DNA from 3 places in the Clostridium sp. FP1 genome. Region 1 is predicted to be linked to each of the others. Evidence: predicted binding sites of a transcription regulator. Region 1 holds the regulator's gene; each other region holds the start of a gene.
The links. Region 1 encodes LexA, which represses DNA repair genes until DNA is damaged. Its sites were predicted from a motif close to CNAACANNTGTTNG; they were not measured.

Region 1 (5,884 bases):
TTTAAAACAAAAACTAAACTCAAATAAATATAAACAACTTCTTGATACGTGGGAATTATTAAAAAATGATAACTCTATATTGCGTGTTTTCAAAAGTGAACAAATAAAAAGTGTAGACGAAAATTATTTTGATATAGACGTATTAAAATACACCCCCAAAGGATTTAGAAACTCAGCTGAAATTGTGAGGTCTATAATCGAAAACAGTGATGTAGAAATTTCCTTTGATTATATATTCTGGAGAGTAAAAAAATTAGTTAAGTTAGGAAAAATTGATTACACATGCTCTGAGGCATGCCACGGTACATTTGAGAGCATGGAAATAAAGATAACGGAGGAAGGATTAAAGCATCTAAGTACAAATCAAAAGGCTATGAGTGTTTGGGAAAATAGTAAAAAATCTTTAGATGAAGAAGAATATATGATAAATGAATATATAGAAGAAGGTAGGTTAGAAGAGAAAATAAGTATAGCTAAAAAGTTAAAGGATGTATTAGATTCAAAAACCATAGCAGATAACACAGGCTTAACTATAGGACAAGTTAAAAACTTATGATCAAGCAAGATTTTTCTAGTAGTTAAGTCACAACTGTAGAATATTACGGTATATTAAGATAAAACTTACAAGGTATAAAAAATGAAGGAGGTTTGTTCATGGAACAAATTATAATACTTGTTATATGTTCTATATGCTTAGTTTTAGGGGTTATTATTAATTTCCGTGATAAAAAAAAGGATTAGTATATTTTCATGAGGGTCGTGAATACTGTAGTTTTAAGTGACATTGATCACTAGTTAACTTATGAAGCGAAAATCTAAGAAAACGCAAAATTAGATTATGGTATTTTTGTTTGTAAAACAAATTTTTCAGGATAATATATTTTCAATTATAGGGGGATTTTATGAATTTAGAATATCAAATAACTAAGCAAGACTACATCGATTTTAACATTTACCATATGACTCATTCAGTGACAATGAAACGTTCCTTATTTATTCTAAGATTTATTTTCCCAATCATATTTCTAGTTTTACCTATATTTCTAATAAAGATTACTGATATACCTTTATGGTATTGGTCTAGCGTTTGTATAATATCATCTGTATTATGGATTATTTTTTATCCTAAATTTATGAAAAGGTCTGTAGAAAAAAGAATTTCAAAGATACTTGAGGAAGGTAAAACCACAGGCATTCTTGGAAATCACAACTTTTCATTTACAGAAGAAGGTGTTGTTGATAAAACTGAATTCAGTGAAACAAAATATAATGTAATTGAAAAAGTCGTACAGTCTGAAACACATATATTTATATACGTTAGTACTGTAATGGCTTATATTATACCGATAAGAATATTCGGCAGTGTTGATGAAAAGAGTGAATTTTTAAATATACTCAATAAAACCTTAAAAGTAAGATGAAAACAGTGTATTATTAGGGGTATAATTTCATGCAATATCGTCCATGGTAATCTTGTTTTGCTGTTAAGTGTAAAAAAATGAAGGATAACGGAAGTTACCACATTATATTACAGTATATTTAAAGGCTTATAACTTTGATTTCTGTATAAAACTGTTCTACATTAGTATTATATATGTTATTATTACTAGGGCAACTTAAATAACTAGGTAGGCTATTAGTCCATTTTATTTAAGCTGCTTTAGGTGTAATTTTAAATACATATATAATAAATTAATGACAAAAGGGGACCTGGAATCATGATAGATATAACAAAAACATACCTTCAAAACAAGTATAAAATAAGCTCAAAAACCCTAGAACTCTATGATATAGCAATACAAGATGTTCAAAAGGAGTTTGAAATTCTTGATGAAATAAGAGAGTTTAATCAACTCAAGGTTTTGACAGCATTGCAAGATGAAAGAATTAGCGACGCTCATTTTACAAATTCATCTGGATATGGTTATGGAGATATCGGACGAGATTCATTAGATAAGGTATATGCGAGGATTTTTAATTGTGAGAGTGCATTGGTAAGACCACATTTCGTAAATGGAACACATGCAATTGGAGCAGCCTTATTTGGTAATTTAAGACCTAATGATACCATGATGTCTGTATGCGGAACACCTTACGATACACTTCTTAATATAATAGGTATAAATCTTACAGAAGATATAGGATCATTAAAAGATTATGGTGTAAAATATAAGCAATTAGAATTAACCCATGACTCTAAAGTTGATATTGATTTAATGAAAAAGAATCTACTAGAAGATAAGTCAATTAAGCTAATTCATATTCAAAGATCCACTGGATATGGATGGAGAAAAGCATTATTAATTTGTGAAATAGAAGAGATTATAAAAGCTGCAAAAGCTATAAATCCAAAGGTTATTTGCTTTGTAGATAATTGTTATGGCGAATTTATGGACGTTCATGAGCCTACAGATGTAGGTGCAGACTTAGTTGCAGGTTCACTTATAAAAAATATTGGTGGAGGCATTGCACCTACAGGTGGTTATATTGCAGGTAAAGAAGAATATGTAGTGCAAGCTTCTTATAGATTAACAACTCCTGGAATAGGAGGGGAGTGTGGTTCTACTTTTGGAGTTATGCGTACTTTATTTCAAGGGTTATTCTTAGCACCTCATGTAGCTATGGAAGCATTGAAGGGCGCTATCTTTTGTGCAAGAATTATGGAACTTGCAGGTTTTGAAGTTCTTCCTAAATATACGGATAAAAGAAGCGATATAATTCAAGCTATAAAATTTAACAATAAGGAAAAGTTGATTAATTTCTGTAGGGGTATACAAGAGGGGTCGCCCATTGATTCGTTTGCTCAATGTGAACCTTGGGATATGCCAGGATATGCAGATAAGGTTATAATGGCAGCAGGGGCATTTATTCAGGGCTCATCAATAGAATTATCTGCAGATGCACCAATTAGAGAGCCTTATATAGCATATTTACAGGGTGGATTAACCTTTGATCATGCTAAGATTGGAATACTAATAGCGCTTTCAAAAGTTATTTAAAATCAAGCTCATATATTAAACTAACTTCACTTTACCTTTTGCTAGTTAAGCTAGTACGGGAATATCAAAAACCTGCAATGATTATATTATTTGCAGGTTTTTGTTGTATACAAAATAATATTGAAATGCTTTAGGGGATGATTTAATACTTTCTGTAAATACCAACAAGTACTCCCAAGATTGCACAGTCATCAACTATAATAGGGGCCATAGTTGAATTTTCAGGTTGAAGTCTTATATGACCCTTTTCCTTGAAAAATCTTTTTATAGTTGCTTCATTATCAATAAGAGCCACCACTATATCACCATTTTTAGAGGTATTAATTTTCTCAATTATAGCTAGGTCTCCATCTAATATTCCTGCTTCAATCATACTGCTACCAGAAACTCTAAGCATAAATAATTCATTATTGGTTTTAGTAAAATTTAGTGGAATAGTAAAGGTGTCTTCAACATTTTCAACTGCGAGTATTGGTATTCCAGCTGTAATTTTTCCTATAATAGGGATATCTATTAGTTCTTTTCTTGTGACACTATCCTTTAATAATTCAATTGCGCGAGGCTTGGTAGGGTCTCTACGAATATATCCTTTTTTCTCTAATCTTTCTAAATGGCCATGAACAGTTGAGGTAGATTTTAATCCTACAGCCACGCATATTTCTCTTACAGAAGGTGGATATCCTTTTAATTGAACTTGCTCTTTTATGTAGTTATATATTTCGCTTTGTTTATCTTTTTTTTGAGTTAACATAAAAACACCTCTCATTCGTATTAAAATTATACCATATATATGTAAAAGAATCAAACTTACGTTCGTCTTTTAGGCAAAATGTATTAGTGCTTAAAATTCATATTTTCTAAATGCTGAAATATAATTAAAATGTATATAATTGAATCTATAAAATTGTTTTTGTTTGATTATTAGAGTATTATTTGTTATACTTGTCTATTATGAAGTATTTTAAATTAATGGAGCGTGGTGTTGTATGGCTAAAAATTGTATATTTAATGATAAGAAAATTTGTAGTAATTGTGGGGAATGTGAAGTCTGTGAATTGAATTCCAATAAAAAATGTAATAATTGTGGAAAATGCTTAGAACTTGAAGGCTATGATGTTAAAGCCATAAAAATTGATGAAGTTTTTCAGGCCGAAGAGTTAGAAGAAGAATTGGAAGATGATTTTTATGATAAGGATGTAATTAACTTATCAAAAGCAGAAGAAAATAATAGTGAAAATGAAAATCAAGACCTATCAGACTCAGAAGGACTAATTGAATTTGAAGAATATAATTCATTGTTAGCAGAGCAAGAACACTCTAACATAGATAAGGATGATTTTATACCTGAAAATGATGAAGTTTGGGAATATATAGATGATATAGACGGGATGAAAGACCTTCTTGAAAATGAAGAAGAAAATTCAGATTTACTTCATGAGGAGTTTCCAGGACTTATAAGAGTAAAAAAAATATAAATATATACTTTCTTTATTATTTAAGAAATATTTTTATGTGCAAAAAAAAAGTATATATTACGTATAATGCATTAATAGTAATATATACTTTTTTCTTTTTTACTCATCAGAAAGTGGGTTTGATTTAACTGCATTTCTTAATTTATCATTATCTACGTGAGTATATATTTGGGTAGTAGATATATTTTCATGACCTAAAATTTCTTGCAGACTTCTGATATCAACATTACCATACTTATACATAAGAGTAGCAGAGGTATGCCTTAATTTATGAGGAGTATATTTATTTTTATTAAGGCCAGCGTTGCCTATATGTTTTTTTACAATTCTTTCTACAGTTCTTTTATTAATTCTGCCAAATTTACCGCTTATAAAAAGGGCATCCTTATCTTCAGGATGAATTTTTTCTAAATCTGCATTTCTAATAGGTAAATATTTATATATTGCCTTTAATGAAGCCTTATTTAAATAGATGGTTCTTTCTTTATTTCCTTTTCCAATAATAGATAGGGTATCATTTTTCATATCAGAGATATTTATACTACAAAGCTCCGATAGTCTGAGACCACAATTTAAAAAGAGTGTAATCATACTATGGTCGCGAATAGAATGTTTCTCTCTAGATGTAGTTGCATCTAGCAGGGTCTTGCTTTCATCTAAGGTTAAGAAAACAGGGCTTCGCTTGCCTAATTTGGGTGACTCTAGATCTATTGATGGATCTATATTTAGCACTTTGGATTTAGTGGTTAAATACTTAAATAGGGACTTTATAGATGCGATTTTTCTTGCTTTAGCATAGTTTCCATTAGCCCTAGATTTTCCAAGATAGGAGATAAAGGCATATAAGTCCTGTAATGTAAGGGTCTTTAATGTATCTAGAGTTAAGTCCTTAATACTAATTTCCTCAATGTGCAGAACTTTATCTGAGGGTACTAAGCCTTTATACATTTTCAAAAACTTTAGCAATAATGATAAATCTGCAGTGTACGCAACAATAGTAGCCACAGAACAGCCTTTAATAGTAGATAAATAATTAAAATAATCATTTAGAAACGCAGGGAGTTCATTGTTATAAATAGTATTTATATCAGATTTCATAGGTACCTCCAAAATATATAATAATGTCGTGAAACTTACATTTCACGACATTATTATTCTACAAGAGGGGGGCAAAATCCTGCTTATTTTTAAAAATACTTTAATTTTTTTTTTTATTATTGTAAATTTATTTATTTTGCTTTGCAATGTAATCTATATGTTTCCTGTTAAAACTATAGTTAAACTAAAGGAGCTACCAGTTTTACATCACTGATAGCTTCTTTAGTCTAATTGTTATTAATTATAAACATATGTCATATTCATATCAATGATTATACGTTTATAGAAGTTTCCACACCCATTGCATCTTTA
Region 2 (5,884 bases), on a different contig from region 1:
TAATTATACTCTAAGGATTTACAAATCATGAAGTCCTTAATTTTTATACTCTAAAGTGTGTACCCATAGGCAAAGTTTGTCTTTTTCAGTTGATGGACATTAAATGAAAGTTGTATACTAATTCTATTTACCGGGATTTTTTATATTACTATTCTATAACACGAAATTCGTGTAGACTCTGTCTAAATACATATGTAGACAAAGTCTTCTTTATGTATATATCTTTCAATTTCATCAGATTCTTTGCGATATCCGGGTACAGCCACACCTAGCATTACTATTTCTAATCCAATATGCTAGTAATGATAAAATTATTAGCACTACTGATGCCACAAGCAAATAATACTTTTCTTTAAAGCTATTATTAATCAAAGAAAATAGAAACAAATTCTTTGTGTATTTACCCTTTGTCATAATATCAAAGACAAAATAAACTATTGGTATCATATACCCTATGCTTACATTTTCAGTAAGAGAAGCAACAAATAACCCTAATCCGCCTAAAAATAATGAAGATGCAAATGTTCCCATTATTAACCTTCCAGAAGTAAATGTTCCACCAAGATAAATTAATATATTAACAAATAATGCTATTAGTGATATTAGTAAAATTACTGATATCACTATTCTTATTATATAAACCAATATAGGAGAAATAGCCTTTGCGTTTATTGTCTCTTTTATATTTTCATCTTCTTCTGGTGTAAATATTGGCACTAGAATCACTACTCCAATTATTACAATAAATTGCTCGCATATTCTTGCAGCCATTGGAAAATCCAAGTTGGTAATGCTAAAGATTATGGGAGTTGAAATTAATAACATAAGTGATAACAATAGCTTAGAAATTCTTTATCTTTTAACATCTATATTCCTTCCTCGCAAGTTTTGTAGCTTTTTTCTTGCTCTAAAAATAATAATTTTCACTTGACCTACAGACTTAATCATTATCTTTGCAATATCCTTATAGGACATACCCTCATATTCATAAAGGTACAATGCAGTCTTATAATCCTCGCGTAATTTACCTAATAATTTTGTCACAAATAATCTGTCTTCCTTTTTCATAACAATATCCTCTGCGGAAGGTGTCCGTAGCTTTATATCATCAATATTTACAGGCTTTTGTTTTCTTAGATAATCGATGCACTTGTTCCTTATTACTGTGTATAAGAACGTTTTAAAGCTGTATTTATTGTTATAACTCATTCTTTTTATATAGATTAAAGCAAAACTATCCTATATTATATCTTCTGCTATAAATTCATCTTTTACATATTTCTGTGCAAATCTTAGAGCCTTTAATCTGTGTCTAATTACAAGCTCTTCAAAAACTTTCTTATCGCCACTTTTGACTAGATTCATTATTGTATTATCGTCAATCAAATCTTCACCTCTTTGTGAAAAAACATATGCTACATATTTTAACCCGGATTATTCACGCAACACCAAAAAGCTATGCCTTACATAGCTAAAACACTGTGTTTTATAATTTTTTAGTTTTTCACGAAAAAAGTGATAAAAAAGTATATGCAAAAAGCCTCAAATTTGTTATGTTTAAGTTGAGAAACCCAAAACAAAAGACAAAGGAGAGACTTCTTACAATGAATAGTTTAAATGAAAAATCTTTAAAATTCAACAAGAAAATTAAAATAAATTTTGAAGGTGGGAATTTAACATCAGATGCAGGCCTTTTATTATATAAAGAATTTGATGAAAAAATTGGTTTCAGCAAAACCATTAAAGAAAATATTGATGTTAAAGATCCGTCAGCAAACGCTAGAATACATAAAAATGAAGACATTGCCATTCAAAGAATATATCAAAGAATCGCAGGTTATGAAACTGATGATAACGCTGATGAACTTAGACATGATCCTACTTTTACCAATGTACTTGAAAAAAAATCATTAGCTTCTCAACCAACAATTTCTAGGTTTAATAATAGGGTTTCTGGTGAAACAGTAAAGAGCTATCAACAAATTAATGAGCTATTGCAATATAAAGTTTATTCTGTGCGGATGCCAGAGCATATTATTTTTGTAGCCTCCGATTGAAAAGAAACTATTTAAACTCTTTTAAACTCTTTTAAACCTTCTTAAACTACTACAGGAGGCTTTTGTTGTGGTTTAAGAAATCTGTGGATAACTTATAAATTTAGGCTAATATAATAATATTATACCGTACTATTTCAGAAAAAAAAATATGTATATTATAAATACTTCCGGTCTCAATATGCAGTACATAGAGATGCCTAGTATGTCCTAAAGCTTTTTAATTGCGCTTATGGTGATTGGGCCACTAACTAAAGCATTATTGTTTAAATCTCTTATTTCCTTCAATTATGACCATAAGATTTTTATGATACTCATTATCCTTGCAGTAAACAGAATTATAATCGTTCTGGCAGGCCTCCTTGTAGTCTTTAGATGTTATTACAGATTTATACCCATTGAAGCTTAAAAGCATTCTGTGGTCAAATAAGCTATCATCTAGAGAGTCATACTTTTTAAATTTGCACACCATGGGGTTTTTTACTCCATTAATCCATTCCTGGGTGTTAAATTCTTGGACTTCATATCCGCAACCATTTGTTCATTTGATACATCAGTACTTTGATTATGATACTGAGTTATAGAACCTATTAATAGGTCTTATCTAACTAATTGCAAATAAGAACTATAAACGGTGGTTTATGGGAGGGGGTATTTCAATAAAAAGACTTGAATTGTTAGATAAAATGGTAAGTGACCCATTTTTAAGTAAGTAGACGGTAATTTTCTAAAGGATAATATTTTAGCGGCATATTAAACCCATACAATAAGATTTACAGATATACTAAAAATAATTTTCGAATTTGCTTCTAATAATCAATAAAGTAGTATATAATAATTACGAACATATGTTCTAATGCTTAAGCCTGCAGATTAGGCGAAAAGGAAGATGGTTATGAGTAGATTAATATTTCATATAGATGTAAATAGCGCTTATCTATCCTGGGAAGCTGCTTACAGACTTCAACAGGGAGAGCAATTAGACCTTAGAACGGTACCATCTGTAGTAGGTGGAGACGAAGAAAGCAGGCATGGCATTGTTTTAACTAAATCAATACCTGCTAAAAAATTTAATATTCAAACTGGAGAAACTTTATACAATGCTAGGGCTAAATGTCCAGATATAATAATAGTTCCACCTAGGTACTGGCTCTATATGAAATGTAGCTCAGCTATGAATCAAATATTCCAGGAATATACTCCACAAATCCAAAGATTTAGTATTGACGAAAGCTTTCTAGACTTTTCTAACATGGAACATTTATATCCAGACTATATGGAGCTCGCTGAAACTATAAAAGATCGGATAAAGAAGGAGCTCGGTTTTACCGTCAACATAGGGATATCAAATAATAAGCTATTGGCAAAAGTAGCTTCAGATTTTAAAAAGCCAGATAGAATACATACTTTATTTCCTCATGAGATAAAACAAAAGATGTGGCCATTGCCTATTGAAGATTTGTTCATGGTAGGTAGAGCTACAGGACCCAAATTGCATAATCTAAATATCAACACCATTTGCGACTTAGCAAATTATGATTTAAAAATTTTAAAGAACAAATTTAAGAATCATGGCCAAGTAATTTATAATTATGCTAACGGTATAGATATTTCAGAGGTCAGGAAGAGTAACTGCATTGAAATAAAAGGTATAGGCAATTCCACAACAATAGCTTTTGACGTTGAGGATAAAGATACAGCTCATAAAGTACTATTATCCTTGTGTGAAACAGTATCTATGCGTTTAAGGGATTCACAAAATTGCTGCACTGTGGTTTCGGTAAGTATAAGAGGAAGTGATTTAATATCATATTCACATCAAAAGAAATTGACAGTAGCTACTGACTCAACCAGAAAAATATATGAAGTAGCATGTTATCTATTTGATAATGTGTGGAAGGGCAACTCAATAAGACATCTAGGGATCCACATAACAGATTTTTGTTGTAATGATTTTTATCAGTGTTCTTTACTTGATACTTTTAATTATGAGAAGGATAGAAGAATAAATGAGGCAATTGATAAAATTAGACTGAAATATGGTTCTACAGCAATAGTACGGTCTTGTTTTCTTCATTCAGGTTTAAGCGCTATGTGTGGAGGGATAGGAGAAGATGATTATCCTTTGATGAGTTCTATGTTGTAAGGGAGGTTTTAAGTAAATGAAGGTTTTAGCTCTACCTATAGAAATGGTTTCCTATACAGATAACAAAGGTTCTATTAATCCTATAAGGTTTAGAATGCAAATCGGTGATGAACCTATGCAAGTTATAAAAATAGATAAAGTTATATTAAAAGAGACTGAGAAACTTGCAGGGAACATTATGATTGTTTATAGGTGTCAAAGCTTAATTGACGACATCATGAAATTATTTGAAATCAAGTATGAAATTTCAACCTGCAAGTGGATTCTGTTTAAAATTTAAAGTGTAATTAAGTTATGTAAACTTAATTACACATTGGAGTTATACAATGAAAATAATGTGTAAATGCGGAAATATAGAAGATATAAAAACAGATAATAAAACAGTGGATTTTGAATTTAAAGATTGTGATGATGGTACGATATTTTTAGTTTGCAAGAAGTGTAATGAAGTTATTTTTATAAAATTATATATAAAGTCGTACATTCATTTTTTGATTAAAGCATTGATTTATATGTGTTGTTAAGCATTCAGTTAAATTTAACTAAGCAATTACGCTTTTGAATGCACTGTTTTATATTTTAAAATTAAAAAAACATCTATATCTAAGATGTTTTTTTGATTCACTATACCCTTTATTATGTTGTATGGTTTTTATGGTTTAAAAGTGCAAAATTTTTAATGCGTAATATATGTAATATATAGTATAATTAAGTAAATAAGTAAATTAATTCGAACTTGTATTTTATTGTGAACTAAAATTAGAAGGAGGAATTGTAACATGAAACAAAAAATGAGAATAAACTTATTAGGAGTTTATGACTTAATTTTATCATTAGGTGCTATTTTTATAGGAATAATAATGGTAAGTTCAAGGAATGGGATATTTATTGAGTATCCAAAAGAATGGCTATCTAAAGTTCCTTTTGAAAGTTGGGTTACCCCTGGTATAATTGCAATTGTGGTATTTGGATTAGGAAATATTATATCAGCAATATTTGTTTTTAGGAAAGAAAGTAACAAATCATGGGTTATGTCTGCTATAATGGGCGGGATATTTTTTATGAGTATTGTTGCTCAAGTAGTAATCTTAGGGGAATGGTATATGGCAACCGTACAGTTTTTAATTTTTAGTATAATTCAAATATGTCTTAGCGGATATGTATTTTCAGGTTATAGAAAAAATCTAATGAGTTCTAAAGTTTTGTAAATAGGGGATACGCATCTCTCTTATTAGATATGCATATCCTAAAAATACGATAGATACTAAGTTGTATAATATTCCAAAGTAAATATTAATTATAGTTGGTGGGGTGAAACGATTATGAATAGAATTGAAATTTTAAGAAAATATATTGATGAAATACTTTTGAATATGACAGATGTTGAAGAAAGAAGATGTGCTTATTTACATTTATATGGTGTTGCTCAATCTTGTGCATTAATTGCACTAAAGCGTGGTGAAAACGCTGAACTTGCAACAATGGCAGGTATGCTTCATGACATATATTCATATGCTAAAATGGACACAAAAGACCATGCACATGAAGGTGCTATCTTGGCAAGAGAAATATTGACATCATTGCGTATAACAAATGATGATGAAACTAAAATGATTTGCGATGCTATTTATACCCACAGTGAAAAAGAGGTCATACATTCTGATTTTAATGAAGTTTTAATAGA
Region 3 (5,884 bases), 210 kb from region 1:
AATAGCATCAAAATCCGACGAAATAAAAGCATTTTATAAAGCCTATAATAAATCTGTAAAGTTTTTAAAAGAAGCAAAACAGGAAAGTTATATTGATTTTGTAATTAAGGAAGCTGGTTTTCCTGAAATTGCGAAAAAAACATTGATTTTCCCAACTTATTCAAAGGCTACTATGCCCCCTGAAAAAGAGCTCCAGGAAGTTTTAATTTGGCTTAAAGCAAAAAAATTAACTACTAATAGCTATACACTAAAAGACCTATCAAATAGCTCCTTTATTAAATAATATTTAATAACAATAAAAAGAAACCACTACAATTCTTAATGATTGTAGTGGTTTCTTGCTTTTATGTAATATCTTATAAACTAACAACTTCCTTTGTATCTCTTGCTATCATTAACTCTTCATTGGTTGGTATTACAAAAACTTTTACTGTTGAATCTGATGTACTTATCTCTGCCGCAATGCCAGCAACATTATTTTTTTCACTATCTATTTTAACGCCTAAAAATTCTAATCCTGTGCAACAAGCTTCTCTAGCTTTTGCAGAGTTTTCGCCAACTCCAGCAGTAAATATGATACAATCTACGCCACCTAATGCACCTGCATAACTACAAATAAACTTTTTAACTTCATAATGAAAAACATCTAAAGCGAGTTGTGCTCTTTTATTGTTCTTAGCTACATCCCAAAGATCTCTAAAATCACTACTTATTCCAGAAATTCCTAGAACGCCTGATTTTTTATTCAATAGATCTGCTAGTTCTTCTGAAGACAAAGATAGTTCTTCCATCAAGAAAGTTATAATTGAAGGGTCTATATCTCCAGATCTTGTGCCCATAGCAAGCCCTGCAAGAGGTGTAAATCCCATACTTGTATCAATGGATTTACCTCCTTTAATGGCAGCAATACTTGCTCCATTTCCTAAATGGCAGGAAATGATTTTTAAATCTTTAATATCTTTGTTCATCATTTCTGCCGCTACTTGAGAGACATATTTATGAGAAGTTCCGTGGAATCCGTATTTTCTTATTTTGTGTTCTTGATATAATTCATATGGTAGTGCATAAATATATGCATGTTCTGGCATATTCTGATGAAAGGCTGTATCAAATACTGCCACCATTGGGGTGCTCGGCATAAGTGCCTTGCAGCTGTTAATTCCAATAATGTTTGGTGGATTATGAAGTGGTGCGAGTTTTGAACAATCCTCTAGAGCCTTCATTACTTTTTCATCGATTAATACAGATTTAGAATAGTATTCTCCACCATGAACAACTCTATGACCTACTGCTGAGATTTCATCTACACTTTTAATTACTCCATTAGTTCCATCTATAAGAGTTGAAAGAACTAATTTTATTGCATCTTTATGATCCTGCATAATTTGTTTTACTATATATTTTTCTCTGCCTTGTACCTTTTGAGTTAAAACAGATCCTTCGCTGCCAATCCTCTCAATCAATCCTTGAGCTAAACAAGTTTCATCCTCCATATTGATAAGTTGATATTTTAGAGAAGAACTACCACAGTTAATAACTAATATTTTCATAAAAAACTCTCCTTCCAGCATATTATTTACTTCTTTGAATTCTGACAAATATTACAGCTACAAGATTTATAATCTTGTTATTTTCTATTTCTTTTTACCATTTTTGTATAGCACATTTTCTATATAGTATATCATATAGTATATCATATACTATATATATTATATAAATAACTACATGTTTGCAAGTAGTTTTGAATTTTTAATGATATAACCACTATAAAAACTAAGTCTTAAAAGTTAATACTTAGTTTTTATAGTGGTTATGTGATTGTATCCATGAAAAACAAATTATAAAAATTACATATCTCTAGGGTCTATATCACTAATCATTTTCATAGTACCTGATATATACCATTTAGTTTCTTTTTTTTCTACTATATATACTTTTCCAAGTATTTTAAACTTAGACATAACTCCCGCAAGTGAACCTATAAATGAAGGTGTATTCAATTGGGCTTTCTTGTTTTTCTTCACATTATCTATGTTTTCAACAGTAAGCTCTTTAGGAAGATTACTGTTTATTTCCTTACTATTTTTAGCCGTCTCTTTATTTTTAGCTCCTAATGCCTCTAGTGTTTTATAAATCTCTTCCATCTTGCGTTTTTTTCTTTCAATACTTATACTAGGACTTTCAACTTGAGTGTATTCTACTAATTTTTTCATAATCATCTTTCCTTCCTTTAAATAACAATAATCTAATAAATGCATTTATATCTATTATATCATGATTTCTAGCATTTTTAAGAATAAATGTTGAAATATAAAAAAGTATTCATTATAAAACGGTGATCACTTTTTCACTTCAGTTAAATTATTCCAATATTTCTTTGGCATATGTTGCATTTGTAACCTTTCATTAGATCTTTCTTCTATGGATATACTTTTATGAAAGGCCTTCCAAAGATTTTGATAGAACAACTCTTCCTCCTCATGACTTTCTAATTTTTCAAATTTTAAATCCCTAAGTATCATTTCATTATTTTCATAAACTATGCCAATTTTTCTTTTTACATCATGAATTACCCACTTTTCATTTTTGAGTCTTAAACTAAAGTGACTTCCTATAAGTTCAACAATATTGTGAGTAGGCTCTATTGCTGCATACAATATTCCCTTAAATTCTTGAAATCTAACTAGTCCTAAAAATCTATGTGCTTCAAAACCTACTTTTCTAGAAATTTTCTGTACTTCATTCACAGTTTCCTCTGTTAGAAAGTCATTTACTTTACTACCCAGCTTAAATCCTAATTGTATATACCTAAATAAATTTAATTCTATGCCATGTTCCTCAGATAAAAAGGCCTGATACACATAAACTAGTGTATCTTGTGAAATCTTTTCTAATATAGCCCTGTATACCTTGCCCGATTTTGCCATATCAGTTCCAATAACTATGTCCTCGTATAATATATTGAAGTTATAATCACTTTCTCTCTCAATACTTTCAGGAACTCTACTATAATAGCAATCATATATAACAGATAAAAATCCATCAAAGCTTCCATCATAAATGTATCTAACCAAATAAATCGCCCCTTTGGGTAAATAAACTAAGTTGCTCCGGTTTATCAAAGCTTTCAAAGTCCAATAAATAATTTTTAAGCCTTCCTCTTTCCATTGTCTTATCTCCATAAAATTTACCGCTGCAGGTTAAAAAAAATCTAGCTCTTTTAAGCACAACTCCTATTTTTTTTAAATTGTCATAGGAAAGATTACAAAGTCTTCTTGTTCTTATGATTCTTAAAGCTGATGTTACTCCTATTCCTGGTACTCTAAGCAATATTTCATAGGTCGCACTATTTATCTCCACGGGGAACTTGTCTAAATTATTTAATGCCCAAAAAGCTTTAGGATCTAAATCTACATCAAAATTAGGATTTTTCTCATCTAATAATTCCTTTGCCTTAAAACCATAATACCTTAAAAGCCAATCTGCTTGATACATTCTATGTTCTTTTAGAAGTGGTGGTGTAGTTTGAATAGCTGGTAAATTTATGTTCTCTACCACTGGAACATAAGCTGAATAATAAACTCGCTTAAGTCCAAAGGTATTATATAATCCTTCTGTAAGACTAATTACTCTTAAGTCACTTTCATTGGTTGCACCAACCATTATCTGCGTACTTTGGCCACCAGGAATAAATTTTGGTGCTTTAAACCCTTTTTTCTTATATTCACTGGACTCAAGTATACTGTGCTTAATAAGTCCCATAGGTTTTAATATATCTTCCTTATTCTTTTGCGGTGCTAAGAGCTTTAAGCTTTTTTCAGAAGGCAGCTCAATATTTACACTCATTCTATCTGCATACAATCCTGCCTCATATATAAATTTTGGATCAGCACCTGGAATAGCCTTTACATGAATATAACCATTAAATTTGTGAATCAATCTTAAATCTTTTAAAATTCTAACTAAATTTTCCATTGTGTAATCTGGACTTCTCTCTACCCCAGAGCTTAAGAATAATCCTTCTATATAATTTCTTCTGTAGAAATTCATAGTTAAATCTACTACTTCACTAGGAGTAAAGCTTGTCCTTTCTAAATCATTGCTAGCTCTATTAATGCAATATTTACAATCATATATGCATTTATTAGTATATAAGATTTTAAGTAGTGAAATGCATCTACCATCCTGTGACCAAGAATGGCAAATGCCTGAGGTCGAAGCATTTCCTATACCCTCCGCCGTATTCTTTCTATTAGAACCACTAGAAGAGCAAGAAGCATCATACTTTGCTGAATTAGATAATATTTCAAGTTTTCTCATTACATCCACTTTTAACACCCCACAAACGTTTGTTCTCATTTTATCATATTTTGCACAAGATTGGAACACTTATTTACTGGAAATAGTCATTAAAATAAGCCACTTCTAAAGATATTTAACTATCTTTAGAAGTGGCTTATTTTTAAACTATATTTCTTATCCTAATATTTGTTTTAAATCATCCTGAGGTGTACTTATAGGTTTAATATCAAAATTATCAACTAGGAATTGTAATACATTAGGACTTACGAATGCTGGAAGTGTAGGTCCTAGATAAATTCCTTTTACTCCCAGTGAAAGTAATGCTAATAAGTCGGCAACAGCTTTTTGCTCATACCAAGTTATAATCATCGCTAGTGGTAAATCATTAATCCCACATTTAAATGCATCAGCTAGTGCTAGAGCTATTCTAACAGCGGAATATGCATCGTTACATTGACCTATATCGAGTAATCTTGGAAGTCCTGCTACTGTGCCAAACTCCAATTTATTAAAACGGTATTTTCCACAGGCTAAAGTAAGAATAATACAGTCTTCTGGAACTAATTGAGCGAATTCAGTGTAATAATTTCTTCCTGTCTTTGCTCCATCACATCCTCCAATTAAGAAAAAGTGCCTGATTTTTCCTTCTTTCACTGCATTAATTATTGTTTCAGCATGACTTAAAGTAGCTTTATGCCCAAACCCTACTAAAATTTCTTTAACTTCTTCATCTTTTTCGAAGCCGCCAAGTTCTAGAGCTTTGTTTATTATTTCAGAGAAATCCTTATGACCATTCTCACCCGCCGCTATATGTTTTATGCCATCCCACCCAACAACACTTGTTGAGTAGATTCTATCTTTATATGAATCTTTTGGTTTCATTAAACAGTTTGTTGTCATTAAAATGCAACCAGGGATACCATCAAATTCCTTTTGTTGATTTTGCCATGCCCCTCCAAAATTACCTACTAAATGAGCATATTTATTCAACTTAGGATATCCATGGGAAGGAAGCATTTCGCCGTGAGTATAAATATTTATGCCCTTACCTTCAGTTTGCTCTAGTAGCATTTCGAGATCTCTTAAATCATGACCAGAAATTACGATAAATGGTCCTTTTTTAATGTTTACATTAACCTTTTGAGGTGAAGGAGAGCTATATTTTTCATTATTAGCTGTATCTAATACCTCCATAACTTTAACACTCATCTCTCCAGTTTTAAGTAAGTACTTTATAAGATCTTGAAGATTTAAACTATCATCAGTTAATGCTGCAAGAGCTATAAAATAAAATTCATCTACTTCTTCACTATTATATTTTATAAATCTAGCTTGGTGTGCATAAGCTGCTATTCCTTTTAATCCGTATTTTATAGTTTCTCTTACAGAACGTATATCTGCATCTAATTCTTGGTCGTACATAACTCCTGCTTTTTTAGCATCTTCAAGCATTTGCTCCTTAGAATCGCTTAAATTATATAGAGCCTCTTCACCATTTATTTTTTCATTTCCTAATTTTTTTCTAACCTCTTCTTTGATTACTTGAGATTTTTTAAGCATATTAATATGAGATTCAGGATCA

Region 2: G9F70_RS26200 (DNA polymerase thumb domain-containing protein) is a predicted target of LexA. The motif match lies at 2,896-2,909, and genes of this name have one in related genera.
Region 3: G9F70_RS14385 (putative DNA modification/repair radical SAM protein) is a predicted target of LexA. The motif match lies at 4,343-4,356, and genes of this name have one in related genera.

Annotation. Positions count from the first base shown of each region.
Region 1 is NZ_JAAMNJ020000001.1:2,764,673-2,770,556, reverse strand. Features, by position in the region: gene G9F70_RS13405 (DUF1835 domain-containing protein) at 1-556, shown strand, start outside; gene G9F70_RS13400 (YcxB family protein) at 903-1,421, shown strand; gene G9F70_RS13395 (aminotransferase class I/II-fold pyridoxal phosphate-dependent enzyme) at 1,719-2,999, shown strand; gene lexA (transcriptional repressor LexA) at 3,142-3,750, opposite strand; gene G9F70_RS13385 (hypothetical protein) at 3,986-4,474, shown strand; gene G9F70_RS13380 (tyrosine recombinase XerC) at 4,574-5,572, opposite strand; gene purB (adenylosuccinate lyase) at 5,845-5,884, opposite strand, start outside.
Region 2 is NZ_JAAMNJ020000003.1:96,387-102,270, reverse strand. Features, by position in the region: gene G9F70_RS26225 (ABC transporter permease) at 235-825, opposite strand; gene G9F70_RS26220 (RNA polymerase sigma factor) at 853-1,209, opposite strand; gene G9F70_RS26215 (RNA polymerase sigma factor) at 1,240-1,386, opposite strand; gene G9F70_RS26210 (transposase) at 1,554-2,057, shown strand; partial or broken gene G9F70_RS26205 (glucosaminidase domain-containing protein) at 2,314-2,574, opposite strand; gene G9F70_RS26200 (DNA polymerase thumb domain-containing protein) at 2,950-4,200, shown strand; gene G9F70_RS26195 (hypothetical protein) at 4,217-4,480, shown strand; gene G9F70_RS26190 (hypothetical protein) at 4,527-4,724, shown strand; gene G9F70_RS26185 (hypothetical protein) at 4,980-5,408, shown strand; gene G9F70_RS26180 (HD domain-containing protein) at 5,523-5,884, shown strand, end outside.
Region 3 is NZ_JAAMNJ020000001.1:2,975,306-2,981,189, forward strand. Features, by position in the region: gene G9F70_RS14365 (ABC transporter substrate-binding protein) at 1-283, shown strand, start outside; gene G9F70_RS14370 (acetate kinase) at 357-1,550, opposite strand; gene G9F70_RS14375 (hypothetical protein) at 1,848-2,213, opposite strand; gene G9F70_RS14380 (TIGR03915 family putative DNA repair protein) at 2,340-3,074, opposite strand; gene G9F70_RS14385 (putative DNA modification/repair radical SAM protein) at 3,067-4,329, opposite strand; gene hcp (hydroxylamine reductase) at 4,477-5,884, opposite strand, start outside.